DNA from 4 places in the Heyndrickxia sp. FSL W8-0423 genome. Region 1 is predicted to be linked to each of the others. Evidence: predicted binding sites of a transcription regulator. Region 1 holds the regulator's gene; each other region holds the start of a gene.
The links. The regulator Rex, encoded in region 1, represses fermentation and respiration genes when NADH is low (regulators of the CRP and FNR family bind a similar motif). The targets are predictions, from matches to a motif close to TTGTGAAATATTTCACAA.
Positions count from the first base shown of each region.

Region 1 (3,199 bases):
ACGGTTGGTCTTTTTTAGCTTACATGCTCGTCTTTTTAGCAACGATTGATTATGGGTCAGGCTTTCGATTAATCACTTTGCATTTTCGCCTAAAAAGCCATCAAAAAAAATAAAACCTCCCAATTGGAAGGTTTTATTTTTTTTTACTTTCGCTTTGCAGCGCATATTTTAATTCCGCTGCTTTCGCTTTTCGATAACCGACTTTCGAAACCAATATACTAATTTCGTATAAAATCATTAGCGGTACACCGACGACAATTTGTGACATTACGTCAGGCGGTGTGATAAAAGCAGCAAGGACGAGTAGAAAGAAATATGCGTACTTTCTAATCTTCGCCAAAAACATTGGTGTAATGATTCCTAATCGCGTTAAGAACATGATAACGATTGGTAATTCAAACAGTATCCCAAATGGGAAGGTAATTTGAAACAAAAACGAAAAATATTCATTAATACCGATGACCGGATTAATATCCATTTGTGATGATAGCTTCATCATGAACCGTAAGATTAACGGAAACAATATAAAATAAGCGAATGCTAGTCCAGCTAAAAAGAGAACAAGAGCTATGGGAATATAACTTAATGTTATTTTCCGTTCTTTTTCATATAAACCGGGACTAATAAATGCCCAAAGTTGATAAAGAATTACAGGTAAAATAATCACTATGGCCAAATACAAAGTAACTTCCATAAAAACTTTAAAAGGATCTGTTAGCCGAAACGCATTCATTGTCACCTCTTTTGCATAATCGGAATGCTGGAGATAACGAATGATTGGTTGTGAAAGAAAAAAACTTACAATTACAGCCAAGATAAAGAAAACGACTATCACAAACAGTCGCTTCCTTAGCTCGGATATATGTTCAAAAATCGTCATGTCTTTTTGACTCATATGAATTCATCCTAACATTTTACTTAACGTTGTCTTTATCCGTTTTTGGCTTATCGTCTTCTTCATCCGCCAAGCCCTTAGTCGCATTTTTAAATTCTTTTAATGTATCCCCGGCAGCTCTGCCCAATTGGGGTAATTTCTTTGGTCCGAAAACTAGTAAGGCAACAATCACAATGAGAATAATACTTCCAATTCCTGGTCCCATCTGTGCCCACCTCCTCATATTTACATGATAATACAAATTAGATGTTTAATCCATTATCTATTTATTAGTCTTGTGAAATTTCCGTGTCATTTGGATAGTGCTTTAAAAAATAAACTAATGATTGCAACTCTACTGCTAAGTCAATATGATGCACACGTATAGATGAAGGTACATTTAGTCTAGCCGGTGTAAAGTTTAATATACCTTTTACGTTTGTTTTCGCCAGCTGATCAGTAACCCGTTGTGCAACTTCTGCGGGAATCGTAAGAATAATAACACTGATATCTTCACTGATTAATCGTGCCTCCAGCTCATCCAAACTATAAATAGGTACATCTCCAATTTTTTTACCGACTTTATTTGGATCAACATCAAAAGCGATTTCGATTTTTGTATTATTGTTTTTCATGAAATTATAATTTAAAAATGCTGTTCCTAAATTTCCCACACCGATTAGAGCTACTTTTGTTAATTCATCTTGATCTAATGTTTTACGAAAAAATGATAACAAATAATTAACATTGTATCCGTAACCCTTTTTCCCCAATGCCCCGAAGTATGAAAAATCTCTGCGAATCGTGGCGGAGTCGACTTTTACAGCTTCACTTAACTCAGCTGAAGATACACGCTGTTTACCGGAGTTATGTAAATTCCTCAAAAATCGATAATAGAGTGGTAATCGCTTTGCTGTCGCTTGAGGTATTTTAATTAATTCTTCATTCATACTATAGGTCCCCCATATAAATCTAACTAAAAAAACGTTGGCCTCAAGGGAAATATCTATTCCCTCAGATAATCAGTACTTGAAACACCGCCTGTTTTTTCTATCAAAAACGTTGGTCCAATAACCATTCCTTTATCAATGGCTTTACACATATCATAAACGGTTAAAGCGGTTACAGATGCAGCAGTTAATGCTTCCATTTCAACACCGGTGTTTCCCTTTGTTTTTACACTTGAAATAATGTTTAGCATATACATATTTGGATCTTTTTGTTCCCAACTAAATTCAATATTTACTCCATTAATTGGAATAGGATGACACATCGGAATAAGATCCCATGCTTTTTTTGCAGCCATAACACCTGCAACTTGTGCAACTGCAAGAACATCCCCTTTTTTCATTTTATTATTACGGATTAAATGATAAATTTCATTGCTTAATTGTACACTCGATTGTGCAATCGCCGTGCGGACAGTGTCAGGTTTAGTACTCACATCAACCATCTTCGCTCTTCCCTGCTCATTAAAATGAGTAAGCTTTGACATCGAAAACACCCCTCAATTTATCATACACTATTTTTCTTTCCGTGTCCTATTTAGAAATAGTGAATCATTGCCCAAACCCTCATGAATACGGTACACTACCAATATAGATGAGGTGAAATAAATATGATTTTATTACAAGTTCAACAACTAACAAAACATTTTGGTGCTGAACTTATTTTATCAAATATAAAATTAGAAATTCAGACGAGAGATCGTATTGCATTAGTTGGGAGAAACGGTGCCGGAAAGTCCACGTTATTAAAAATTATTTCTGGACAAATGTCATTAGACTCCGGGGATATTGTCAAACCAAAGGATGTTTCCATCGGTTATCTTGCACAAAATACTGGATTGAAATCTAGTTTATCCATTTGGGATGAAATGTTAACTGTATTTCAAGATTTGCGGCAAATGGAGAATCAAATAAGAGATGTAGAACAAAAAATTGCAGACCCGTATTACTATGAAAAACCGGATCTTTACAACAAAATCTTAGCTGAATATGATCAATTACAGATTCGTTTTAAAGATTTAGGTGGTTATCAGTATGAATCCGATATCCGTTCAGTCCTTCACGGCCTGCGATTCAGTGATTTTGATTATGGAACAATGATTGAAACATTAAGCGGCGGCCAAAAAACCCGCTTAGCATTAGCTAAATTACTTTTAACTAAACCAGACATTTTAATTTTGGACGAACCTACGAACCATTTGGATATTGACACCCTTTCATGGCTGGAACAGTATTTACAAGGCTATAACGGTGCCATACTTATCGTCTCGCATGATCGATATTTCTTAGACAAAGTCGTTACCCAAGTGTATGAATT
Region 1 covers NZ_JBBPBE010000001.1:1,256,128-1,259,326, reverse strand. Annotated here, with positions in the region: gene MKY81_RS06410 (YdiK family protein) at 1-113, shown strand, start outside; gene tatC (twin-arginine translocase subunit TatC) at 134-895, opposite strand; gene MKY81_RS06400 (twin-arginine translocase TatA/TatE family subunit) at 915-1,100, opposite strand; gene MKY81_RS06395 (redox-sensing transcriptional repressor Rex) at 1,165-1,824, opposite strand; gene moaC (cyclic pyranopterin monophosphate synthase MoaC) at 1,881-2,369, opposite strand; gene MKY81_RS06385 (ABC-F family ATP-binding cassette domain-containing protein) at 2,493-3,199, shown strand, end outside.

Region 2 (3,199 bases), 280 kb from region 1:
ACGGTTGAGATGGGGCAACGAAACGGCTTAGTCTTTGGTGAAATGTGGATTCCTGTTGTTAGGAAATAAGAGATTGAAGGAAAGTTTAAGTTTGCAAGGCAGAAGGCTAAATTAGCTGGAACTATTCGAGGCCCGTATTTAAAGGAGACTATTAAAAGTAACAGCACCTCTTCATTGAATTAGAGGTGCTGTTACTTTTTTGCAAAAACGCTAATCAAAATAATTAAATTATAACGATTTTCTTAAATTACTGGTTTCATCGTTTCTTTTAGGACGGAAACGGAATGATTAAATTGTTCTTTTTCCTTTCCACTCAGCTCAATCTCAACTATTTCTCGAATGCCGGCACGGTTAATGACAGCGGGTACTCCAATAAATACATCATTTTGACCATATTCTCCGTCTAGATAAGCAGATACTGTCAAAATGCTGTTTTCATTATTAAGGATTGCTTTTGTAATCCGCACGAGAGACATTCCTATTCCATAGTATGTCGCCCCTTTTCTTTCAATGATCTGATAAGCTGCATCACGGACATTTACAAAAATGTCATCTAAACATTCTTTTTTCAAATCTCCCTTCCGTTCTAAAACAGAATCAAGATGTTCAATTCCAATCATTGCATGACTCCAAACAGGAAGTTCTGTATCTCCATGTTCACCGATGATGGCTGCATGAACATTCCTTGTATCTACGTTAAAATACTTCCCTAGTGCAGATCTTAGACGTGCAGAGTCTAATACTGTCCCAGATCCTATTACACGTTCTTTTGGCAGACCAGATTCTTTCCAAGTTACATAAGTTAAAATATCCACCGGGTTTGTTGCAACTAAGAATATTCCATTAAATCCACTTTCCATAATACCTTTTACAATTTGTTTAAATATTTTAGTGTTTTTTTCCACTAATTCCAAACGGGTTTCTCCTGGTCTTTGGGCCAGTCCAGCAGTAATGACCACCAAGTCTGCGTTCGCACAATCTTGATAAGAACCACTCCATACACGTATAGGTGATGGCGCGAAAGGCATTCCATGATTAAGATCCATCGCTTCCCCTTCTGACTTTGCTTCATTGACATCAATTAAAACTAGTTCCTCAGCAACTCCTTGATTAATGAGAGAATAGGCATAACTACAACCTACAGCACCTGTTCCAACTAATACAATACGATTTACTTTTTCTTTATTCATGGTAATAGATCTCCCTTCTGATTCTAAAGATTAAAAGATTATCCAGCTATCCAACATCGCTGGCTTTTTATAAATAAATAGGGCAATATTCCCGCTATAAATAAACTGAGGAGTCTTGCGATATATCCTTTTAATTTAAACACCGTCAGCATAACTATAATAACTAGCTAACTAATTTGTGAAATGTTTCACAATAGGATATAAAAAAATATATCTTTCAAGACAAATTTACATTATTACTTTTCTGATAACACCGTTAGTATACCATAAGTTTTGTGAAAAATTTCACAAAATTTACGAACAAAATATGAATATTATTTTTAAAAGCGGACATTCTCCGAGACTTTAAATCTCGTATTTTTATAGGTAAAATTATTGATAACTAATGCCTTTTAACATCCCAATGTAAGCGTAAAATCAAAAAGCCGTGGATGATTAGCGAATAGTAACGATAAGGAGATGATTTTTATGAAAAGGATTCCAGTTACAATGGTAAGAAAGGATTTGTTAGATATCCCTCAATATTCGCTTCCAGCCGGATTTCGTATAAGGTTATTTGAAAAAGGCGACGAACATAATTGGACTCGTGTTGAAACAAGTGTAGATGAATTTAAAAACGAACAAGCTGCACTAGAGCACTTTAACAAAGAATTCGGGCCACATTTGGACGAAATGTCACGAAGATGTGTTTTTATTGAGAATGGAGATGGAGAAGTGATTGGTACCACCACAGCATGGTATGGCGACTTACATGGCGATGGAGAAGTATCCGGCAGAATTCATTGGGTAGGTATTGTTCCAGAATATCAAGGGAAGAAACTTTCAAAACCATTACTTAGTGCTGCTATGAATATTTTGGCCAATAATCATTCAAAATGCTATCTTACATCGCAAACGACAAGTTACCAAGCAATCAATATGTACTTAAATTATGGGTTTGAACCTTTACTTACCAAACCAAGCTGTCATGAAGCCTGGTCCTTGTTAGAAGATAATTTAAACCGAAAAATACTAAAATAACATTTAAAGTAGAAGTCCAAGAACATCTTGGCGGTACGTTGGTGGGGAAGTGTTTGCACTCATCGGATTATACTTACTTCTATTCAAACGAAGTGAAAAACTTTCAATCTATGAAAACACGATTGTTTTGACTTTAAAAGGGCAAGAACTATTGATTCCAAAAGAGCAGATTAGCCAAATCGAATATCAGAAACTAAAAGTTAGAAGAAGTCCTGTCGTGAATTATTATCCAGTACTCATATTAAACGATCAAAAAAAAGTGTTAATTAATAAGGCATTTAATTCAATGGTCAATCAAGATTTCAAGAAAGTTATCGAGTCATACCTTTGAATATCACGATTCTAAAAAGGTGCCCCAAAAGTATAGAATTTGGGGCACCTACTATTTTTCAAAACTTATTATCTAAACTTGCAAACACTTTGTGAACTTCGTTATATAGATGTTTCCAACTTTCGGATGTGCTTGCAATTTCACTTAAACTATTCATGTAAAGCTTAATAATAAACTTTCCAAGCTTACTGCTGGGAGTGGTCTCAAGCGTATTCATGATCTGCTGCAATCTTTCATTCATAACCTTGACAGTTTCCACTTCAAATTCATCATTAGTATAATCATATGTGGCATGTTCATACGCATCTTTAAGATCAAAAGGTGCAGTTAATATATAAACAATGGAAGAAACAATTGGTTCAACAAATTGTGGCTCGCTTTCCATGATTTCCGGTGAAACTTGGTTTAACACAACAGTTTCTAAGTTGTTGATTACTTCTGACATTTAATTTGCACCCCAATTATATTATTTTTGAACTATGTATTCTAGATAAAAAAAGCACGTATGGTAAAAAGAAAATGCATTAGCATCCTTCAAATTTCATCATGATTATACAAAAAACTAAGCAACTTTTATACTATTTAAAAAAAATAATTTTCCAGCTGGGTTCTGGTTCTGCTGCTTAAGGAAAAAAGCACAGGTTTTTATAATGGGTGA
Region 2 covers NZ_JBBPBE010000001.1:975,291-978,489, reverse strand. Annotated here, with positions in the region: gene MKY81_RS04980 (GyrI-like domain-containing protein) at 1-69, shown strand, start outside; gene MKY81_RS04975 (L-lactate dehydrogenase) at 243-1,190, opposite strand; gene MKY81_RS04970 (GNAT family N-acetyltransferase) at 1,659-2,210, shown strand; gene MKY81_RS04965 (hypothetical protein) at 2,260-2,541, shown strand; gene MKY81_RS04960 (hypothetical protein) at 2,600-2,986, opposite strand.
Region 2: MKY81_RS04975 (L-lactate dehydrogenase) is a predicted target of Rex. The motif match lies at 1,367-1,384, and genes of this name have one in related genera.

Region 3 (3,199 bases), 1.7 Mb from region 1:
CCAAAACTTTCAAGTACTTCATCAATTCCTTTGCGTGCATCTTTGGCTAAAAAGTATGTGTTCGCGATTCCATTATCTTGAGCATTGCGCTTTGCAGATTCAATGGACGTTTCCACAATTTCAATACCTGCAAGCTTTTCTACCCGACTTGCGAACGGAAGGGAGAACGTACCAACCCCACAGAAAAGGTCAATCATTTTTTCAGTTTCCTTTGGTTGTCCCATCTCTAGCGCTAGTTCAACTAATTTTTGTGCTTGTGTTGGATTCGTTTGGAAAAACGTATCAAACCATAGACGGTAGCGATAACCTGCCATTTCATCATAGATGAAATCACGTCCGGCTAATACATGTGTCTTTTCCGATTGCGTACGATCCGCCCAATCTGTATTTTCAAGCCATAATAAGCTTTTTACTTGAGGGAATTTTTCTCCGACACGTTGAATCAAATCGCCTGCAGCAGATTCAAGGTGACCTGTTGGTGACTCAGTCGCAAAAAGGGCGAGCATCATTTCACCTGTCGCAAATGATTGTCGAACCATTAAATGGCGTAACAATCCTTCATGGGTATCTTTATCATAGCCTTTAAGTTGATGTTCCTTCGTCCAATTTGCTACTTCCATTGCCGCTTCAACCATTTCTTTACCTGCAATTAAGCATGTTTCAAGGGAGATGATTTTTCTAAAATTACCTGCCTCATGGAGCCCAAGAGAGCCGTCTTTCGCAAATGTAAATTCCATTTTATTACGATAACGCCATGGGTCATCCATTCCAATTGTATCTTGAACAAGTGTTGGGTCAAATCCCTGTGCTTCGATTGCCTGTTTGACATGTGCCGTTTTTTGTTTTAATTGTCCTGCATAATCCCAATGCTGCCAAACACAGCCTCCACAAAGACTAAAATGCGGACATGGGGGTGTTACGCGTTCTGGGTGCGCTTCTAAAATTTCTTCAGTCAGCGCTTTTCTTCTTCTTTTCTCTGGCTGATCCACAATTACACGTACTTTTTCACCTGGAAGGGTTTGGGGAATAGTAAGCCTTAATTTCTTCGGATTTCCAAGTTCGTTTTCACGCCAAACAACTGCTTGTCCGGAACCTTTTGCATCTAATTGGCGAATTTCAGTAACCAATGTTTCTCCTTTAGTAACAGTCAATCGATGTTCCTCCTCCTACATTATCTATATGATAAAAAAACAGACCGTCCCATGACGATTCGTTGATTCATTTATGAATTTGTAACATATCTACTTATTATAACGAATCAAGACCTAATTGAAAATATTTCATACATAGTAGTTTTTACTAACGAATAAATTTTGTGTTTTCGATTTCTTTTGATAATAAAGATTGAATTATTGCAGATAGTAAAAAATGGATTCAAATAAACTCTCTAAATGGTAATTTGTTCACAATTTAAACAACTAAATTTCACATATTCCTCAACAATACGTTGTAATTCTGTCATTAATGGACGTTAGAAATGAATGGTAACAGGGTAAAATAGTCGGTAAGGAGAGATGAAGCCATGTATAAAAAACAGGAAAAGAAACTCATTTGGATTAGTTTTATAGTGGCAGGAATAATGTTGTTGTCTATTTTAGGACGTATTTTCGCAAGCTAAGGAGTGATATAAATGGATGGGGGAAATTCAGTATTTTACAGTCGTGTACTAACAGAACTTACATTATCATTTCATATTATTTACGCGACGATCGGTGTCGGTGTCCCATTGATGATCATGATTGCACAATGGATTGGGATTAAGAAAAATGACGAGCATTATATTTTACTTGCCAGACGACTTGCACGTGGTTTTGTGATTACGGTTGCTGTCGGAGTCGTAACTGGGACAGCCATCGGGCTGCAATTGTCATTATTATGGCCGAATTTTATGGAACTGGCGGGAAATGTTATTGCCTTACCGTTATTTATGGAAACCTTCGCCTTTTTCTTTGAAGCAATTTTCTTAGGGATCTATTTATATACATGGGATCGCTTTGAAAATCAGCGCAAGCATATGCTGTTGCTAATACCGGTAGCTATCGGTGCTTCGATGTCAGCTGTTTTCATTACAATTGTGAATGCGTTTATGAACGCACCACAAGGTTTTGATGTGGTGAATGGTCAATTAGTTAATATTAAGCCGATACTTGCTATGTTAAATCCTGCGATGCCAACGAAGGTAGGCCATGTACTAGTTACTGCTTATATGACATCTGCATTTGTACTGGCAGCAATCGCAGCATTTAGAATGTTAAAAGGATCCAAGCACGTATATCATAAAAAATCTTTATTTTTATTCATGAAATTGGGCTTGATTTTTTCCATTGCTTCATTAATTATTGGAGATTTCTCTGCTAAATATTTAGTGAAATATCAACCGGAAAAATTAGCTGCCGCCGAATGGCATTTTGAAACAGGTAAAGGGGCACCTCTCGTATTATTCGGTGTAACTGATGGCGAAGAGGTAAAGTATGCGATAAAAGTCCCTTATGCATTAAGTGTTCTAGCGCATAGTAATCTAAATGCGGAAGTGACAGGATTGAATGAATTTCCAAAGGATGAAGTTCCTCCTCTTTATATTCATTATTTATTTGATACGATGGTCCTTATTGGAACATTTATGATTATTTTCTCCGCCATCTATGTATTTGGAAAAATCAAAGGCTGGACATTTATCACCTCGCGATGGTTCCGATGTATCATTGTTGCAGGTGGTCCATTATCCATCATTGCCTTAGAAGCAGGTTGGTGGCTGGCAGAAGTAGGACGTCAACCATGGATACTTTATAAGTATATGAAGGTAACTGACGCAGCAACAAGTAGCGAACATGTTGATCTCATGCTCATGCTTTTCTGTATTTTGTATTTGATTCTTGGAATTGGTAGTATTGTCGTTCTTCGTCGGATGTTCCGCAACAATCCAATCGAACAAGAAATTGCTGATCGTCAGGCTGAAAAGGGCGGTGATTTAATATGAATTTGGAGGTTCTTGGAATATCGGTTTTGTGGTTGTTTCTGTTCGGCTATGTAATTATTGCTTCCATCGACTTTGGTGCGGGGTTTTTTAACGCATACAGCGTCTTAACCGGTCGTCAGCATATATTGACACATATTATCCAACGATATTTATCGCCAGTATGGGAAATTACGAATGTGTTTTTAGTTTTCTTTTTCGTTGGGATGGTTGGTTTTTTTCCGA
Region 3 covers NZ_JBBPBE010000001.1:2,922,276-2,925,474, forward strand. Annotated here, with positions in the region: gene rlmD (23S rRNA (uracil(1939)-C(5))-methyltransferase RlmD) at 1-1,151, opposite strand, end outside; gene MKY81_RS14850 (cytochrome ubiquinol oxidase subunit I) at 1,631-2,977, shown strand; gene MKY81_RS14855 (cytochrome d ubiquinol oxidase subunit II) at 2,974-3,199, shown strand, end outside.
Region 3: MKY81_RS14850 (cytochrome ubiquinol oxidase subunit I) is a predicted target of Rex. The motif match lies at 1,392-1,409, and genes of this name have one in related genera.

Region 4 (3,199 bases), 890 kb from region 1:
ATTGCAATCAGCATCGTTGAAATCGAGAAGAATGAGTTAACAGCCGCTGAATTCCCCATCGTAAAGAAGTGATGCACCCATGTGAAATAACTAAATAGCGCAATAGCTAACATTGAAAAGACCATCGATTTATATCCAAATAATCGTTTCTTCGCAAATGTACTGATAATTTCTGAATAAATACCTAAAGAAGGTAATAACACAATATATACTTCTGGATGTCCCCATATCCAGAACAGATTACTCCAAAGCATTGGCATACCGCCTGATGCCATCGTAAAGAAATGAGAGCCAAATAGACGGTCAAAAGTCATTAAAGCTAAAGCAACTGTTAATACAGGGAAAGCAAAGATAATAATGATACACATAATTAATACGGACCATACGAACATTGGCATCTTCATTAATGACATACCTTTTGCTCTCATCTTAAGAATCGTCACTAAGAAGTTAATACCCGTAATAAGTGTACCGATCCCCGCAATTTGCAACGCAACTGCATAATAGTTATTTCCAACTCCAGGACTAAATTCAGTACCCGCTAATGGAAAATAGGAAGTCCATCCTGCAGTAGGTGATCCACCAATAATAAAGGAAATATTAAAGAGTGCACACCCGGCAGCAAACGTCCAAAAACTGAATGCATTAAGCATCGGATAAGCAACATCACGTGCTCCAATTTGAAGTGGAACAGCAATATTTATTAACCCCATTAAAAATGGCATTGCCATAAATAAAATCATAATCGTACCATGTGTTGTAAAAATACCATCATAGTGATTCGCATCTAATAATTTTAAGTTCGGTGCCGTCAGTTGTGCACGCATCATCAATGCATCAACACCACCACGGAAAAGCATTAATACTGCGACTAATACATACATAACACCGATCTTTTTATGATCGACAGTTGTCAACCAGTTTTGCCAAAGCCATTTCCATTTTTTAAAGTAAGTTAAGAAAAAAACGATAGCGATCATCGCAAGGGCGATTCCTGCTTCTGTTACATATATAATCGGCTCGCCGGTGACGAAAAATTCATCAAGCTTCATCCTGTTCTCCTCCAATCTTTTTAGTGTTGATGTTCTGACATGTCCATGTTCATATCCATGTCCATACCATCCATTTTATGTTGTTTTTGATTGGTTTCTTGTTTCTTCATCACACCATGTTGATGTGGTGCTTTCACCCATGGTAAATGTGTACCTGTATAAGTCATTCGTCCAACTACACCAGGTTTTAATATCTTGTTATAATCAGCTTTTGTTAATTTTGGTGCTGTTTTCTTTACGTCTTTCACCCATTTATCGAAATCTTCCTGCGTTTGGGAAAGAACTTCGAAATCCATATGGGCAAAACCTTCACCATTAAAATTAGCATTTCTTCCTAAATAGGATCCCGGTTTATCTGCAAGTAATATTAGTTCCATTGAATGATTGGGCATCGTATATTTTTGACCGCCTAATTCAGGTATCCAAAATGATGCCATCGTTCCTGCAGATGTTAATTGGAATTTAACTGGAGTACCTTTAGGAATATTCACATAGTTCACTGTTTCAATCCCTTGTTCTGGATAACTAAAAATCCATTTCCAATCTGCAGAAGTCACATTAATCGTAATTGGCTTCTTATCCTCATAGCCTTTTGGTATATCTTCTAACGCATAGTTTGCTTTAATAGTAGGAATGGCAACAGCTATAATGATGACAATTGGAATTGCCGTCCAAATAATTTCAAGCCATTTATTACCATGTTGATCAGGTGGGATATAATCCGCCGCTAAGCGTTTTTCACGATATTTGAATATCATAAAAATAAATAATCCCAAAACAACAACTAAAATAATCATCATTAACCAAAATGAATATACGATTAAATCATATTGCTTTTGTGCAACAGGGCCTTGTGGATTTAAGACTGCTATTTTACTAGTGTCACAGCCACTCAAAAGAAATATTGATGATAGGAGCATCAATACTGTTATTTTCCATGGGATATGTTTCTTTTTCACACTTTCTCTCTCCTTCCCAATCTACGAAGTATGTATAATCTTTCACAAGTAAAAGAAAATATCATCATTTATTTTTTTAAATTTGTTCTGATAAATTGTACTGCAATTTTATCCTTTTGTGCACATCTTCACAATCTCGACAATTTAAATTCATAAATACGTCATAAAAATTTCTCGGATATTTTGTTGACAACTTGAAATTAGAATTCATCTGGTAATGTTGGTTTCTATGTGGAAAATGCTTTAAACAGAGAGGAATTTAAGCGGAAAAACAAAAAAAGACTAGTGACTAAATTGCAGTTCAGTCCTAGTCCAATCAACTATTTACGAATTTCTAACAACTTTTTCTTTTCTTCCCATTCGTTTTGGTGCTTGATGGATGGATAAACCTAATGTATCCTCCATTGCTTCAAGAATCGCCTCATTCATACTTGGATGCGGGTAAGTTGGAAATAGGAAGTCTTCATCCCTTGCCACCATTTCCCCACCAATAACAGCCGTTGAAATTAGTTCAATAGCACCCTCACCAATGATGTGCGTACCTAGTATTCTATTCGTTTCTTCATCAATGACAACTTTTGCCAATCCATCCCGATTTCCTGATAGCATGGCAAATCCGCTGCCGGAAAGTTGATAACGGCCTATTTTTACTGGATAACCAGCTGCCTTTGCCTGTTCCTCGGAAAATCCTGCATATGCAATTGGAGGTACAGAGTGTACAACCTCAGGCATCCATGTTAAATCGATTTCACTTTTTCCTCCAGCAATGATTTCGGCGACTGCTTTTCCTTGTTTGATTGCTTTAGCAGCAAGAAATGGGCCCCCTGACACATCTCCAATTGCGAATATATGATCCATATTCGTTTTCCCAATACGGTCACAAACAATAAAACCGTTATTATCGATCGCTAAACCCATTCTTTCCAATCCGAGTTCATTCGTATTCCCTTTAGCCTCCTCTTCAATATAAATAGCATTCGAATGAATCATCACTGTTTCATCTTTATGATTTGTAAACGTACAGTCTACTCCAAACTCATTTTCCGAAAAGTGAAGAGATTTCGCATTAGGATATAATGATATTTTTCTTTTTTTCAATTGTCTCTTTAGTTCTTTAAGAATGTCTTGATCAAATGAAAAATCATTATTTTCTTCTAAAATAATACTAACCTTCGTCCCTAGTAAACT
Region 4 covers NZ_JBBPBE010000001.1:2,145,050-2,148,248, reverse strand. Annotated here, with positions in the region: gene qoxB (cytochrome aa3 quinol oxidase subunit I) at 1-1,052, opposite strand, end outside; gene qoxA (cytochrome aa3 quinol oxidase subunit II) at 1,073-2,011, opposite strand; gene MKY81_RS10875 (dihydrolipoyl dehydrogenase family protein) at 2,336-3,199, opposite strand, start outside.
Region 4: qoxA (cytochrome aa3 quinol oxidase subunit II) is a predicted target of Rex. The motif match lies at 2,128-2,145, and genes of this name have one in related genera.